DNA from 4 places in the Serratia sarumanii genome. Region 2 is predicted to be linked to each of the others. Evidence: predicted binding sites of a transcription regulator. Region 2 holds the regulator's gene; each other region holds the start of a gene.
The links. The regulator PhoB, encoded in region 2, activates phosphate uptake and scavenging genes when phosphate is short. The targets are predictions, from matches to a motif close to CTGTCATAAAACTGNCNNAT.
Positions count from the first base shown of each region.

Region 1 (3,792 bases), 2.2 Mb from region 2:
CCGGCTCTGTGGCGGGGTTGCGGCGTTTTACCGTCACAGGTTAGCCGAAGAAGGGCGTAAAAGCTTGGTCGAAATGACGGGCGCGGCAAAGAAAATACCGCGCCCGTGAAGGCGCGGGGATCAGGAGGCGGGGGCGGCCGCCTCGACCTTCAACGACACCAGGCCGATGCCCAGCTTCTTCGGCGTAAAGCCACCGCTGGCGCTCTCTTTCGGCTCGGTGGGGGCCGGCGGGGTAATGCTGATCTTCTGCGCGCCGCGCGGGTTGTCGAAGCGCAGGGTGACGGTGCTGTCCTGTTCGCCGAGCGACACGAAGCGCTCTTCGTCGCCGACGCGCACCGAAATCGGTTCGCCGACGTTATTGCCGTAGGCGCGGGCGCGCAGCACCAGATCGAAGCGCTTCGGCAGCGGATCGACGTAATCGATGTCGACCGCCGGCGCCAGGTTGGCATCGGACCAGCGGCCCCACTCCTCGACGCCGGAAACGCCGGTGATGGCTTTCACCTGCTCCGGCAGGCCGGGCAGCATGAACTCGATGCTGTCCGCCCGGTACTTCATCGCCGCGTCGTCCACCTGCAGGCGAGCAACGGCGTTTTGATAATCGGCGACGCTGTCCGCCGCCGGGGCGGTAAAGCTCACCTTGCTGCGGAAGCGTTCGCCGCTGGCCTGCACGATCTGCGGCGGTGAGGCCAGGGTGCCGGAGGCCACGCAGATGTCGGTGCTTAGCGCCAGCTGCGGCGCCCAGACCCGGCCGATCTCATAGCATTTATCGACCCAGACGAATTTTTCCCCCGCGCCCAGCCCGGCCAGCTGTTTGCGCAGCGGGGCGGAAAGGTAGACGTTGAACATCGGTTCGATGCGGTTATCGCCTACCCGCAGAATGAACGGCACCTTGTAGGTGACGCCGGAGAAGCTGAAGCTGCGCTGGCGCGTATCGACGCTGTAGTCGCTGATGCGGTTCGGCAGGCCCCACTGGTTGATCACCGCCGGTTTCCAGCCGTTGATCTTCTCTTCGATGTTCAGGAACACCGTAGACAGCGACGGCGCCGACAGGCTGCTGCGGCCGAGGCCGATGTAGTTGTCGCCGCCCATCACGTCCAGCACCGTGGCGCCGTTGTCCAGCGTGCTGCGCTTCTCGTTGCGCTGCTCCGCCAGCGGCCGGGTGCCGTCGATGATGAAGAACAGGTTGCGGCGCTTCTGTTTGGCCAGGATATCGTAGGCGGTGTTGTTCATCGCCAGATGATCGGAGGACACCACGATCACGGTGTTGCTGAAATAGGGCGAGCGTTTGATCTTGTCGATCAGCGCGGCGATGTGTTGCTGGCTGCAGGCCACCGCGCTTAGCGAGCGATTTTCTTTATTCTGCCAGGCGTAACTTTTCTTGCTGCAGCCGGCGGAGATAAAGCCGTCCGGGTGATGGGTGTCGACGGTCAGGGTAAACAGCGAGAACGGTTGGCGCTGCTTGGACAGCTCGACGAACTTGCCGTACACCACGTCCAGCACGCTGTCGTCGTACCAGCCCCAGTCGTTTTTGTAGCTCGGATCGGCGACCTGTTCGCGCAGCTCTTTGAAGCCGTAAACGTGGTCGAAGCCGTGGGATTTCAGGAAGGTGTCTTTACCGGCGAACGCCAGCTCGGCGCCCTGATAGAAATAGTTGCTGTAGCCGGCGGCCTTCAGCACGTCGCCCAGGCAGACGTTCTCCGGGTAGAAGGTGGAGACCGCGCTGGAGGCGTTGCCGTCGAAGGGCGCGAACAGCGGAATGCCGCACTGCGAGGCGACCATGCCGGCGATGGTGTAACCAGTGCCCGGCAGCTGCTGGGTGTTGCTGAAATCGATGCTGTCCGTGCGCAGGGCGTTCAGCTCGTCGGCCAGGCCGGGGAACAGCTCGGCGTCGAAGTAGGTGCGCTCCAGGCTCTCGGCATAGATGTACACCAGGTTCGGCCGCTTGCCCTGCACGGTCTTTTTCGGCGCCTTGTAGTAGGTGCTGAAATCGGCGGTATCGCCGACGATCTGGCTCTTGACCAGCAGCGAGATGTCCTGAAACGCCGGGGTGGTGCCGACCGAAAACAGCGCCAGCAGCACGGCGACGATGCTGTAGGCCACGCTGCTGCCTTTGGCCTTGCGGCGCAGCAGGCTGCGAGCCAGCACCGCGAAGATAAGCCCCAACGCCGCCAGCAGGCCGATGAACGGCAGCACGTATTTGCTGATGCCCGCGCCTTTGAGGCTGCTGGTGACGGTGTAGATCACCGCGTCGGTGATGCCGTCGCCGGTGAAGTAGTTGCTGGCGATCAGGATGACGTTCAGCACCAGATAGCTGCCGAGCAGCGTCAGCAGAATGGCGAACCACCAGCGGTTGGCGGCGGCCCGGGTGCGATAAATCAAAATCGACGCCAAAAAGAGAACAAACGAAACGACTGCTAAAACCATCCGCCAAACCCTGTCTGATTGAAATAAAACCGTTGCTGCCCTGGTCTGCGCCGCCGAGCGTGCCGCGGCGCGAAAAGTGAAGGGTATAGCCTATTGCCGGCGGCGGAACAACGCGCAATCTCCCGCTACGGCCGACGAACGGCGGCTATTGTACATTTTTATGACAATAGTGTGACGTTAATCACGCCGGCGGCGGCTTCGGCGGCGAAAGCTTGCTGGTCGGAGGTTTCGCTCTACGCTTAATGAGCGCCACGACGGCGCGCCCATCAGCCATTCAGGAGGAAGTATGCAGACGATTCCCGCCGCGGTACTCGACGATCTGGCCCCGCAAGGCGTGTTGCGCGCGGCGATCAACTACGGCAATCCGGTGCTGGCGCAGGCCGGAGCCGGCGGCAAACCGCAAGGCGCTTCGGTGGAGCTGGCCGCCGCGCTGGCCCAGGAGCTGGGCGTGGCGCTCGAACTGGTCACCTATGACGCGGCGGGCAAGGTGTTCGCCGACCTGGACAGCGGCGCCTGGAACCTGGCGTTTATGGCCATCGAGCCGGTGCGCGCGGCGCAGATCGCCTTCAGCGAGCCGTACGTGATCATCGAGGGGACTTACCTGGTGGCGAACGACGCGCCTTACTTTGAGGTGGCGCAGCTCGACAGGCCGGAGGTGCGCATCGCGGTCGGCCAGGGGGCGGCGTACGATCTGTTTTTATCGCGCACGCTGCAGCAGGCGCAACTGGTGCGGGCGGCAACCTCTGCCGAGGCGATCGCGCTGTTTTTCGACCGGGGGCTGGAGGCGGCGGCCGGCGTGCGCCAACCGCTGCTGGCCGCTGCGGCCGTCCATCCCGGCTACCGGGTGCTGGACGGGCATTTCACCGCTATCCGCCAGGCAATGGCGGTGCCGCGGCAAAAAACGCAGGGCGCCGCCTACGTGAACGATTTTATCGAGCGCTGCAAGGCCAACGGGCTGGTGAAGGCGGCCTTGCAGCGCAGCGGCCAGGGTGAGGTGACGGTGGCGCCGCCGGCCGCCTCGGCTACCTGAAGGCGTCGGGATCGTTGCCGACGTTGAGGCCGCGATCCAGTGCGTTTATCGCCGACAGTTCGGATGTGGACAGGTTAAAGTCAAAGATATCAATATTTTCCCGTATTCTTTGCGGCGTACTGGATTTCGGCAGCGCAATGATTTGGTTTTCATACAGCCAGCGTAATACGATCTGGGCAGGGGTTTTATGCTGCTGTTCGGCAATTTTCAAGATGACGGGGTGGGTTAATATGTTTTGGTTGCCGTGGCCAAGCGGGCTCCAGGCCTGCGTGATGATCCCCTGAGTGCGCAGCCAATCAACCAACTCTCGTTGCTGATTAAAAGGGTGGATTTGCAGT
Region 1 covers NZ_CP124750.1:3,215,311-3,219,102, reverse strand. Annotated here, with positions in the region: gene opgB (phosphatidylglycerol--membrane-oligosaccharide glycerophosphotransferase) at 121-2,424, opposite strand; gene SSARUM_RS15315 (transporter substrate-binding domain-containing protein) at 2,711-3,454, shown strand; gene SSARUM_RS15310 (aldo/keto reductase) at 3,447-3,792, opposite strand, start outside.
Region 1: opgB (phosphatidylglycerol--membrane-oligosaccharide glycerophosphotransferase) is a predicted target of PhoB. The motif match lies at 2,572-2,591, and genes of this name have one in related genera.

Region 2 (3,792 bases):
CGCATTCTCTGATAAAGCGGCGGGAACAATCAACCGGTTGGGTAAGGTAAAGATAAAGCGGGTGCCGATCCCCGGCTCGCTGAGGATCTCCAGCCGCGCGTCGTGATGGCTGAGCGCATGTTTAACGATCGCCAGCCCCAGCCCGCTGCCGCCGGTCTGGCGCGAACGGGCCTTGTCGACGCGGTAAAAACGCTCGGTCAGGCGCGGCAGGTGTTCGGCGGCGATGCCCGGCCCGTTGTCGCTGACCTGGAACTGCGCGCCGTGCGCCGTCTGCTGCCAGCTCACTTCGATATGGGTGCCCTTCGGCGTGTGGTTGACCGCGTTGTACACCAGGTTAGACACCGCGCTGCGCAACTGGTCTTCATTGCCGAACACGTTGAGCTGTTCGTTCACCCGGAAAGTGATCTCGTGATTGCCGCCGCTCAGCGACTGCGCCTCGCGCTGCAACACCCGCAGCATCAGCGGGATATCCACCCGCTCGTTCATGTCGACATTGGGCGCCGCCTCGATGCGCGACAGCGTCAGCAGCTGCTTGACCAGCCCGTCCATCCGGCGGGTCTGCTCCTGCATGGTGCCGAGCGCCTTGCTGCGCAGCGAACCGTCCTGCTCTTCGTCGCCCATCATCTCCAGATAGCCCTGCAGCACCGTCAGCGGCGTGCGCAGCTCATGGCTGACGTTGGCGAAGAAGTTGCGCCGCGCCCCCTCCAGCTGGCGCATCTGGGTGACGTCGCGCGCCACCATCAGCAACTGCCCTTCGGAATAGGGCATCACGCGGAATTCGACGTAGTGTTCGTTGTTCAGCTGCAGCGTCAGCGGGCGTGAGAACTCCTGCTGTTGCAGATAGTGGCTGAATTCCGGATAACGCAGCAGGTTGAGGATGTGCTGGCCGTTGTCTTCCGGCCAGCGAAAGCCGAGCAGATGCTGCGCCAGCCCATTGCACCAGAAGATGTTGCCTTCAACGGTGGTCATCACCACCGCATCAGGCAGCGATTCGGCCCCGCTGCGAAAGCGCTTGATCAGCAACGCCAGCTCGCGCCGGCGGCGGCGATTGCGCTGCTGCATCTGATACAGGCCATAGAACAGCGGCTCCCAGCTCCAGCGGCCGGGCGGCGGTGTCATACTGCGGTCGATCCACAGCCAATGGGAGAGTTTGAGCTGGTTGTAGAAATTCCACACCAGCGCCGCCAGAGCGGAGGCCAGCAGGAACCAGGGCAGATAACCGAAAATCAGCCCCAGCAGTAAGGCGGGCAGACAGAAAAGAGCCAGCTCCAGAGCCAGCCTCTTCCACGACAGACGTTCTAACACGGCATATTCTCCAGCGCAGCGCGATCAATAGCGCGTTGAGAACCGGTAGCCGGTGCCCCGAACGGTTTGAACCATTTTATCATGCCCACTGGTTTCTAACGCCTTGCGGAGCCGACGGATATGCACGTCAACGGTACGGTCTTCCACATAAACGTTAGTGCCCCAGACGTGATTAAGCAACTGCTCACGGCTATAAACCCGCTCCGGGTGGGTCATAAAGAAGTGCAGCAGCTTGAACTCGGTCGGCCCCATGTCCAGCGCCTGATCGTTCGCCATCACGCGGTGGGAGGACGGATCCAGGCTCAGCCCTTGCATTTCAATCACCTCTTCCACCGCCATCGGTGAAATGCGGCGCATGACCGCTTTGATGCGCGCCACCAGTTCCTTGGGCGAGAACGGCTTGGTGATGTAATCATCCGCCCCCACTTCCAGACCGCGCACCCGGTCTTCCTCTTCGCCGCGCGCGGTCAGCATCATCACCGGGATATCGCGGGTCAGCGCTTCGCGCTTCATATGTTTGATAAACTGAATGCCGGAACCGCCGGGCAACATCCAGTCGAGCAACACCAAATCAGGGAACGGCTCAGACAGGCGCGTCACGGCGCTGTCATAATCCTCGGCTTCCAACGGTTGGTAACCATTCTGTTCCAACACAAAGCACACCATCTCACGGATCGGCGCTTCGTCTTCCACCACCAGTATGCGTCTTGCCATCGTCAATCCTGCCAATGTGTTAGCGACTTTGCGGGCGCCATTATGCGTCAGTTTTGTGACACTTTTATGAAAAAAAGCGGCTGTTATAGGCAGTAAGCATAGCGATTATTTCCCGGCGCAAAGAAAAATCATCCGGTTGTCATCATCATTGCGCCGGGACAGCCGCCGCCGCGGCCTTTATAATCATCGCCATTACCTTTGCATCCGGGAGTGTCATGCGCCTGATCCACACCTCTGACTGGCACCTTGGCCAGTACTTTTTCACCAAAAGCCGCGCCGCCGAGCACCAGGCTTTTCTGAACTGGCTGATCGAGCAGATCGAGCAGCAGCAGGTGGATGCGCTGATCGTCGCCGGGGATCTGTTCGATACCGGTTCGCCGCCCAGCTACGCCCGCGAGCTGTACAACCGCTTCGTGGTGGAGCTGCAGCGCACCGGCTGTCAGTTGGTGGTGCTGGGCGGCAACCACGACTCGGTGGCGACGCTGAACGAATCGCGGGAACTGCTCTCCTGCCTGAACACCACGGTGATCGCGAGCGCGCAGGGCTCCCTTGAGCAGCAGATCGTGGTGCTGAACCGGCGCGACGGCCAGCCGGGCGCGGTGCTGTGCGCCATTCCTTTTCTGCGGCCGCGCGATCTGCTCACCAGCCGCGCCGGCGAATCCGGCGCGCAAAAACAGCAGGCGCTGCAGGAAGCTATCGCCGAACATTACCAGGCGCTGTATCAGGCGGCCTGCGAACGCCGCGATCGGCTGGGCCTGCCGCTGCCGATCGTCGCCACCGGCCACCTGACCACCGTCGGCGTCACCACCTCCGACTCGGTGCGCGACATCTATATCGGCACCCTCGACGCCTTCCCGGCGCAGGCCTTCCCGCCCGCCGACTATATCGCGCTGGGCCACATTCACCGCGCGCAGAACGTCGCCAAATCAGAGCATATTCGCTATAGCGGCTCACCGATTCCGCTCAGCTTCGATGAACTGGGCAAAGCCAAAAGCGTCTTCCTGGTCGATTTCGCCGACGGCGCCCTGCAGCAGGTAGAAGCGTTAGCGATCCCGCAGTTCCAGCCCATGCAGCTGATCAAAGGCGATCTGGCCGAGATCGAACGGCAGCTGCAGCAATTTGCCGACTATGCCGGCGAGCTGCCGGTGTGGCTGGATATCGAAGTGGCGACGCAGGACTACCTCAGCGATATCCAGCGCCGCATCCGGCTGCTGGCGGATGAGCTGCCGGTGGAAGTGGTGCTGCTGCGGCGCAGTAAAGAGCAGCGCCGCCAGGCGATCGCACAGCAGGATAAGGAAACGCTCAACGAACTGAGCGTCAACGAGGTGTTCGAACGGCGCCTGGCGCAGGAGGCCGACATGCCAGAAGCGCGCCAACGGCGGATGCATCAACTGTTCCGCCAGGTGGTCGAGGCGGTGCAGCACAATCCTGAGGAGACCCAACCATGAAGATCCTCAGCCTGAGGTTAAAAAACCTCAACTCGCTGCAGGGCGAGTGGAAAATTGACTTCACCGCCGAGCCGTTCGCCAGCAACGGCCTGTTCGCCATTACCGGCCCGACCGGCGCGGGCAAAACCACCCTGCTGGACGCCATCTGCCTGGCGCTGTACCACCAGACGCCGCGTCTCAACGTCACGCCGAGCCAGAATGAACTGATGACCCGCCACACCGCCGAATCGCTGGCGGAGGTCGAATTCGAGGTCAAGGGCGTCGGCTATCGCGCCTTCTGGAGCCAGCGCCGCGCCAAAAACGCGCCGGACGGCAACCTGCAGGC
Region 2 covers NZ_CP124750.1:998,862-1,002,653, reverse strand. Annotated here, with positions in the region: gene phoR (phosphate regulon sensor histidine kinase PhoR) at 1-1,305, opposite strand, end outside; gene phoB (phosphate response regulator transcription factor PhoB) at 1,330-2,019, opposite strand; gene sbcD (exonuclease subunit SbcD) at 2,235-3,467, shown strand; gene sbcC (exonuclease subunit SbcC) at 3,464-3,792, shown strand, end outside.

Region 3 (3,792 bases), 1.0 Mb from region 2:
GCAGCGTATCCGGCACCAGCTTCAGCATGTTCTCGGTGGTGCGAATGACGATCGGCACCTGCAGCAGCGCCAGCGCGACGATGCCGGCCCAGCCGGAAAAGTGTTCCATCTTCGCCACCACGATGGTGTAAACGAACAGGCCCACCACGATCGACGGTGCGGACAGCAGGATGTCGTTGATAAAGCGGATCACTTCCGCCAGCCAGGATTTACGGCCGTATTCTGCCAGGTAAATGCCGGCCATGATGCCCAGCGGCGTGCCGAAGATGGTCGCCCACAGGATCAACAGGCCGCTGCCGGCGATGGCGTTGGCCAGACCGCCGCCTGCGGTGTTCGGCGGCGGGGTCATTTCAGTGAACAGCGCCAGCGACATGCCGTCGAAGCCTTTGGTCACGGTGGCGATCAGGATCCAGATCAGCCAGAACAGCCCGAACACCATGGTCGCCATCGACAGGAACAGCGCGAGACGGTTTTTCTGCCGGCGCCAGGCCTGCATTTTGCGGCGGCTTTCCGCCAGAACGACTGCGTTTTGCATATCCATCGTCGCCATGTTAACGCCCCTCATTCTTGGCCAGACGCATGATCATCAACTTCGACAGCGCCAGCACGATAAAGGTGATAACAAACAGAATCAGGCCCAGCTCCATCAACGCGGCGGTGTGCACGCCGGACTCGGCTTCGGCGAATTCGTTGGCCAGCGCCGAGGTGATGCTGTTGCCCGGCATGTACAGCGAAGCGCTGTCGAGCTGGTAGGTGTTGCCGATGATAAAGGTCACCGCCATGGTTTCCCCCAGCGCACGGCCCAGGCCCAACATCACGCCGCCGATGACGCCGTTTTTGGTGAACGGCAGCACGATGCGCCAGATGACTTCCCAGGTGGTGCAGCCGATGCCGTATGCCGACTCTTTCATCATCACCGGGGTCTGTTCGAACACGTCGCGCATGACTGCCGCGATGTAAGGAATGATCATGATCGCCAGGATCACCCCGGCGGCCAGAATGCCGATGCCGAAGGCCGGGCCGGAGAACAGCTCGCCGACGATCGGAATGCCCGACAGCACTTCGCCGACCGGCGTCTGGAAGTATTCGGCGAACAGCGGCGCGAACACGAACAGGCCCCACATGCCGTAAACGATGCTGGGGATGGCCGCCAACAGCTCAATGGCGATGCCCAGCGGCCGCTTCAGCCAGTTCGGCGCCAGCTCGGTCAGGAACAGCGCGATGCCGAAGCTCACCGGCACGGCGATGATCAGCGCGATAAGCGAGGTGACCACGGTGCCGTAGATCGGCACCAGCGCGCCGAACTGCTCCGCCGGCGCGTCCCACTCTTTGGTCCACAGGAAGGCGAAGCCGAATTTCTGCATGCTTGGCCAGGAGGCGAAGATCAGCGAAACAATGATGCCGCCCAGCAACAATAGGGTAATCAGCGCAGCCAGTCTCACCAGCGCGCTGAAAATGATGTCACCGTTTTTGCCCGGTGCTTTGATGGTCGGCTTGTACTCAGCCATAGATTACTCTCTGTTTGAACCCTGGCAGCCCCAACCGGGATCGGAGCCTGAAGAACTGTGTGGGGCGCGGCGAACCCGCGCCCCTGCGTTGTTAGTACAGCGCTTTGCCTGAACTGTCTTTTACGTTGGTTTTCCAGGCCGCGCGCACCTGCTCAACCACTTCTGCCGGCAGGGTGGCGTAATCCAGCTCGTTAGCCTGCTTGGCACCGGTTTTGTAAGCCCAGTCGAAGAACTTCAGCACTTCGGCGCCCTGAGCAGGGTTTTTCTGCTCTTTGTGCACCAGGATGAAGGTGGTGGATGTAATTGGCCACACGTTGTCGCCTTTCTGGTCAGTCAGATCCTGAGCGAAGGTCTTGCTCCAATCCACGCCCTTGGCCGCGTTGCTGAAGCTCTCTTCGGTCGGGCTGACCGGTTTACCGTCGGCGGATACCAGCTTGGTGTAAGCCAGGTTGTTCTGCTTGGCGTAAGCGTATTCTACGTAGCCGATAGAGCCAGGCAGACGCTGAACGAAGGCGGCGATGCCGTCGTTGCCTTTACCGCCCAGACCGGTCGGCCAGTTAACGGTAGAACCGGCGCCGATCTTCTCTTTCCACTGCGCATTGGCCTTGGACAGGTAGCTGGTGAACACGAACGAGGTGCCGGAACCGTCGGCGCGGCGCACCACGGCGATGTTCTGGTCAGGCAGTTTCACGCCTGGGTTCAGCTTGGTGATAGCCGGATCGTTCCACTTTTTGACGTTGCCCAGGTAGATATCGCCCAGGGTTTTGCCGTCCAGCGTCAGTTCGCCGGATTTGATGCCCGGGATATTCACGGCCAGCACCACGCCGCCGATCACGGTCGGGAACTGGAACAGGCCATCGGCCGCCAGTTTGTCGTCAGACAGCGGGGCGTCGGAAGCGCCAAAGTCAACGGTGTTGGCCACGATTTGCTTCACGCCGCCAGAGGAGCCGATGCCCTGATAGTTAACTTTGTTGCCGGTTTCTTTCTGATAAGAATCTGCCCACTTGGCGTAAACCGGAGCGGGGAATGTCGCACCTGCACCGGTCAGGCTGGCAGCAGCGAACGCGGACACGGTGGTCAGGGAGAAGGTCGCTGCCACAATACTGGCGACGGTGGTACGCATCAGTTTCATAATCCCTCCTAATGGGATATTTAAAATCGACTTCGAGTCGTTTTAATCAGAGTAAGTATTGCTGCAGGAGGGAAAATAGGACAGTTTGGTGACAGAAAAATGTACGCAATATGACAGTTATATTACAGTGCGCCAGACAGACGTTTGTTTCTTTAAAAATCAATTAATTAGTCAAAAAACAGCGCAATTGACGTGCAATAAAAAAACGGTTTGGCGCGGCCTATCCGCTTGAATATGACAATGTTTATCGCCGAATCGGTCGCGCTGTCATCTTTAAGGCCGCTCATGAAAAAAGCCGGCGCAAAGGCCGGCTTTTGCAGTTTACCTGCGGCAGATTACTCTACGGTGACAGACTTCGCCAGGTTGCGCGGCTGGTCAACGTCGGTGCCTTTGATCAGCGCCACGTGGTAAGACAGCAGCTGCAACGGCACGGTGTAGAAGATCGGCGCCACGATTTCCTCGACGTGCGGCAGAGGAATGATAGTCATGCCTTCGCTGCTGACGAAGCCGGCGTCCTGATCGGCGAACACGTACAGCTGGCCGCCGCGCGCGCGCACTTCTTCAATGTTGGACTTCAGCTTTTCCAGCAGTTCATTGTTCGGTGCCACCACGATCACCGGCATATCGGCGTCGATCAGCGCCAGCGGGCCGTGTTTCAGCTCACCCGCCGCATAGGCTTCGGCGTGAATATAGGAGATCTCTTTCAGCTTCAGCGCCCCTTCCATGGCGATTGGATACTGATCGCCGCGGCCGAGGAACAGCGCATGGTGCTTGTCGGAGAACCCTTCCGCCAGCGCTTCGATCTCTTTATCCATCGACAGCATCTGCTCTATACGCGCCGGCAGCGCCTGCAGGCCATGCACGATCTCTTGCTCCACGCTTTCCGCCATGCCTTTCAGGCGGCCCAGACGCGCCACCAGCATCAACAGCACGGTGAGCTGCGTGGTGAAGGCCTTGGTCGAGGCTACGCCGATTTCCGTGCCCGCTTTGGTCATCAACGCCAGATCCGATTCGCGCACCAGCGAAGAGCCGGCCACGTTACAAACGGCCAGCGAACCGAGATACCCCAGCTCTTTGGACAGACGCAGCGCCGCTAACGTATCGGCGGTTTCGCCGGACTGCGACAGGGTGATGATCAGGCTGCCCGGACGC
Region 3 covers NZ_CP124750.1:5,067,148-5,070,939, reverse strand. Annotated here, with positions in the region: gene pstA (phosphate ABC transporter permease PstA) at 1-550, opposite strand, end outside; gene pstC (phosphate ABC transporter permease PstC) at 552-1,508, opposite strand; gene pstS (phosphate ABC transporter substrate-binding protein PstS) at 1,600-2,640, opposite strand; gene glmS (glutamine--fructose-6-phosphate transaminase (isomerizing)) at 2,976-3,792, opposite strand, start outside.
Region 3: pstS (phosphate ABC transporter substrate-binding protein PstS) is a predicted target of PhoB. The motif match lies at 2,716-2,735, and genes of this name have one in related genera.

Region 4 (3,792 bases), 1.2 Mb from region 2:
TTCCCAGACGATGGTGGTTTCGCGCTGGTTGGTGATGCCGATGCCGGCGATCTGATCGGAACTGATGTCGGCTTTCGCCAGCACTTCTACCAGCGTCGAACTTTGCGACGCCCAGATTTCCATCGGGTCGTGCTCAACCCAGCCGGCCTTGGGATAGATCTGCGGGAATTCGCGCTGCGATACCGCAACGATGTTGGCGTCGTGATCGAGCACGACGGCGCGTGAGCTGGTGGTCCCTTGGTCGAGTGCGACAATGTATTTTTTTTCTACAGTCATGGTAATTATCCTGCTGTTGTTAACCGTGTAAAACTGCACCCATCATGCTTTGCGCTGCTGGGTCTTGGCGTCGGGCTCTTCTTCCGTCACGCAGACGTCGCACGGCAGGTGGCGGCCAATCAGCGCGCGGTAACCGAAAGCGCCCAGGCCACAGCCGACGATAGGGGCGAAGATCGGCACCAGGAAGTACGGGATGTCGCGTGCGCCGGTGAAGGCGACTTTGCCCCAGCCGGCCAGGTAGGCGAACAGTTTCGGCCCGAAGTCACGCGCCGGGTTCAACGCAAAGCCGGTCAATGGTCCCATGGAGGCGCCGATCACGGCAATCAGAATACCGATCAGCAGCGGCGCCAGCGGGCCGCGCGGGATGCCGTTGCCGTCGTCGGTCAGCGCCAGGATCAGGCACATCAGAATGGCGGCGATCACCATTTCTACCAGGAAGGCCTGGCCGACGGAGATATGCGCGTTAGGGTAAGTCGAGAAGATGCCGGCCAGCTCGAGGCTTTCGTTGCTGCCGCGCACCATGTGGTGAGCCGCTTCGAAGTCGAAGAACAGGTTGTAGTACAGCCCATAGACCAGGGCGGCGGCGCAGAAGGCACCGGCGATCTGCGCAATGATGTAAGGCACCACTTTGCGCCCGTCGAAGCAGGCGAACAGCCACAGAGCGAGGGTGACCGCGGGGTTGAGATGCGCGCCGGAAATGGCGGCGGTCAGATAGATGGCCATGGCGACGCCCAGGCCCCAAATGATGCTGATTTCCCACTGGCCGAAGCTGGCGCCCGCCAGTTTCAGCGCGGCAACGCAGCCTACGCCAAAGAAGATCAGCAGCGCCGTGCCGAGGAACTCGGCGATGCACTGGCCTTTTAATGTCGGACTGGTGGTTTGGCTCATAATGTTGTTGTCCTGCAAAACGGCGGTTGTTGGTTTATAGGCTCAGTTAGGTATACATCTGACCTATGGGCACAGTTTTTTTCATCTCGTCCAATTATTGAATGAGGACGTGATGTAAATTTATCGTTAACGAACATAAACGAGAAATAGCGAAATCAAAATGTGTGTAGCTCGTCATAAAATTGAGCGATTTCGCGTCGTTTAGTGTTCTTTCTGAGCCATAAAAGTGTGATCTGACCAGTGGTTTGGCGAGGGGCGTTAACAACTCGCGGCGGCGGCGGCGGGGATTTTCAGTTTTTGCTGATGGCGGAGGCAGGAAAATTGCAACAGACTGCGCGATGATCCGGTATGTTGCTAGACAGGCGGAGACTGGCTACTTACAATCGTTTTTAACGAATCGAGACTGGCGCGCCTTCCATAACGGCGCGCGTCACTGAGCGCGATGCAATATTCGCAGTAGCTGCAGCCGACGTTGCGGCCGCTACTTATAGATGTACGCCTTGCTATCATGAGGGGACTGAAGCATGTCATTTGAAGTATTTGAGAAACTGGAAGCAAAAGTACAGCAGGCGATTGATACCATCACCTTGTTGCAGATGGAAATTGAAGAGCTGAAAGACAAAAACAACTCTCTGTCGCAGGAAGTTCAGGCTGCCTCCGGCAACCACGAAGCGCTGGTGCGCGAAAACCAACAGCTGAAAGAAGAACAGCACGTATGGCAAGATCGCCTGCGCGCTCTGCTGGGCAAAATGGAAGAGGTCTGATTCCTCACGCCAGGCAGCAACGAAAAGGGCGCCTGCGGCGCCCTTTTTCATGACCGAAAATCACTCGATGTCGAGTGGGTCTTCGGAGAGGATGATGCCGGTGTTGTCGGCATACAGGTGATCGCCGGAGAAGAAGGTGACGCCACCGAAGTTGACGCGGATATCGCTTTCCCCCACGCCTTCGCTTACCGCGCCCGCCGGGATCGCCGCCATCGCCTGAATGCCGATGTCGAGCTCTTCCAGATCGTCCACCTGACGCACCGCGCCGTACACCACGATGCCTTCCCATTCGTTCTGGGCGGCCAGGCGCGCCAGTTCGGCGTTGATCAGCGCCCGGCGTACCGAACCGCCGCCGTCGACCAACAGCACGCGGCCGCGGCCGTTTTCTTCAAGCAGATCGAACAACAGGCCGTTATCCTCAAAGCATTTCACCGTGGTGATCTGCCCGCCAAATGAAGTACGCCCGCCAAAATTGGAGAACAGAGGTTCAACAACGTTCACCTCTTCATGATAGATGTCGCAAAGTTCGGAAGTATCGTATTTCATAGGATTTTACGTCTGTTTGCCGCTGGAATGTTCAGTATATCCCTTTATTCGCCCTGTTGGCAAAATCATCAGTTTTTAACTGAGCGCCACGCCGATGGCGAACAGCAGGTTGGCCAGCAACGCCGCCTTGACCATGTGCTCCAGCATCGGCCGCATGCCGACCGGCGTCGGATCGCGCAGTACGCGCAGGCCGTGGCGCACCAGCAGCGGGATCGCCAGCACGAACAGCCAGCCCCACGGGCTGTGGAGATTGAACAGCGTAAACAGCGCGAAACACAGCACCGCGCCGCCGAGCAGCAGGGCATGGTAAATGCGCGCCTTGTGCGGGCCGAGACGCACCGCCAGCGTGTTCTTGCCGTTTTCGCGATCGCTCTCGATATCGCGCAGATTGTTGATGTTGAGCACCGCCGTCGCCAGCAGGCCGCAGGCGGTGGCCGGCAGCATCACGACGCTGTCGAAGGTGTGCGTTTGCAGATAGTAGGTGCCGGCTACGCTCAGCCAGCCGAAGAATACCAGCACCGAGATGTCGCCCAGCCCCAAATACCCGTAGGGCTTGTTGCCGACGGTATAGGTGATGGCCGCCACGATAGACAGCCCGCCCAGCACCAGGAAGCCGACCACGTCGCTGGGTTGCTCGCAGGCGACGGCGATCAGCGAACAGCCGGCGAGCGCGATCAGTACCACCGTCACCACCAGCGCCCGTTTCATCTGCGCCTGGGTGATCATGCCTTTTTGCATGCCGCGCAATGGCCCGATGCGATCTTCTTTGTCGCTGCCTTTGACGGCATCGCCGTAGTCGTTCGCCAGATTGGAGAGGATCTGCAGCAGGCCGGCAGTCAACAGCGCCAGCAGCGCCACTTCGGGTTTCAGGCTGCCGTGCCAGGCGGCAATTGCCGAACCGACCACGATGGAGGCAAAGGCCAACGGCAGGGTGCGGGGGCGTAGACTTTCCAGCCAGGCGGAGATCGGGGTGGTGGGGGTCGATGAGCTCATGTTTCGCTTCTGTCAGTAAGTTGCGGTGTCCGTTAGAAATAATTGTGGGAGGCAATGCCTCCCACACAGATGACTGACAAGACAAAGATTGAGCGATTATAGGATAAAACGACTCAAATCTTCATCCGCCACCAGTTCATCCAGATGACTGCGCACGTAATCCGCATCAATTGTAATGGATTGGCCATTAATTTCACTCGCCTCGTAGGAAATATCTTCCATCAGACGCTCAAGCACGGTGTGCAGACGACGCGCGCCGATGTTCTCGGTGCTTTCGTTGACCTGCCACGCGGCTTCGGCGATGCGGCGGATGCCGTCGGCGGTG
Region 4 covers NZ_CP124750.1:4,927,956-4,931,747, reverse strand. Annotated here, with positions in the region: gene glpK (glycerol kinase GlpK) at 1-276, opposite strand, end outside; gene SSARUM_RS23285 (MIP/aquaporin family protein) at 319-1,164, opposite strand; gene zapB (septal ring assembly protein ZapB) at 1,689-1,928, shown strand; gene rraA (ribonuclease E activity regulator RraA) at 1,989-2,474, opposite strand; gene SSARUM_RS23270 (1,4-dihydroxy-2-naphthoate polyprenyltransferase) at 2,550-3,467, opposite strand; gene hslU (HslU--HslV peptidase ATPase subunit) at 3,564-3,792, opposite strand, start outside.
Region 4: SSARUM_RS23285 (MIP/aquaporin family protein) is a predicted target of PhoB. The motif match lies at 1,336-1,355, and genes of this name have one in related genera.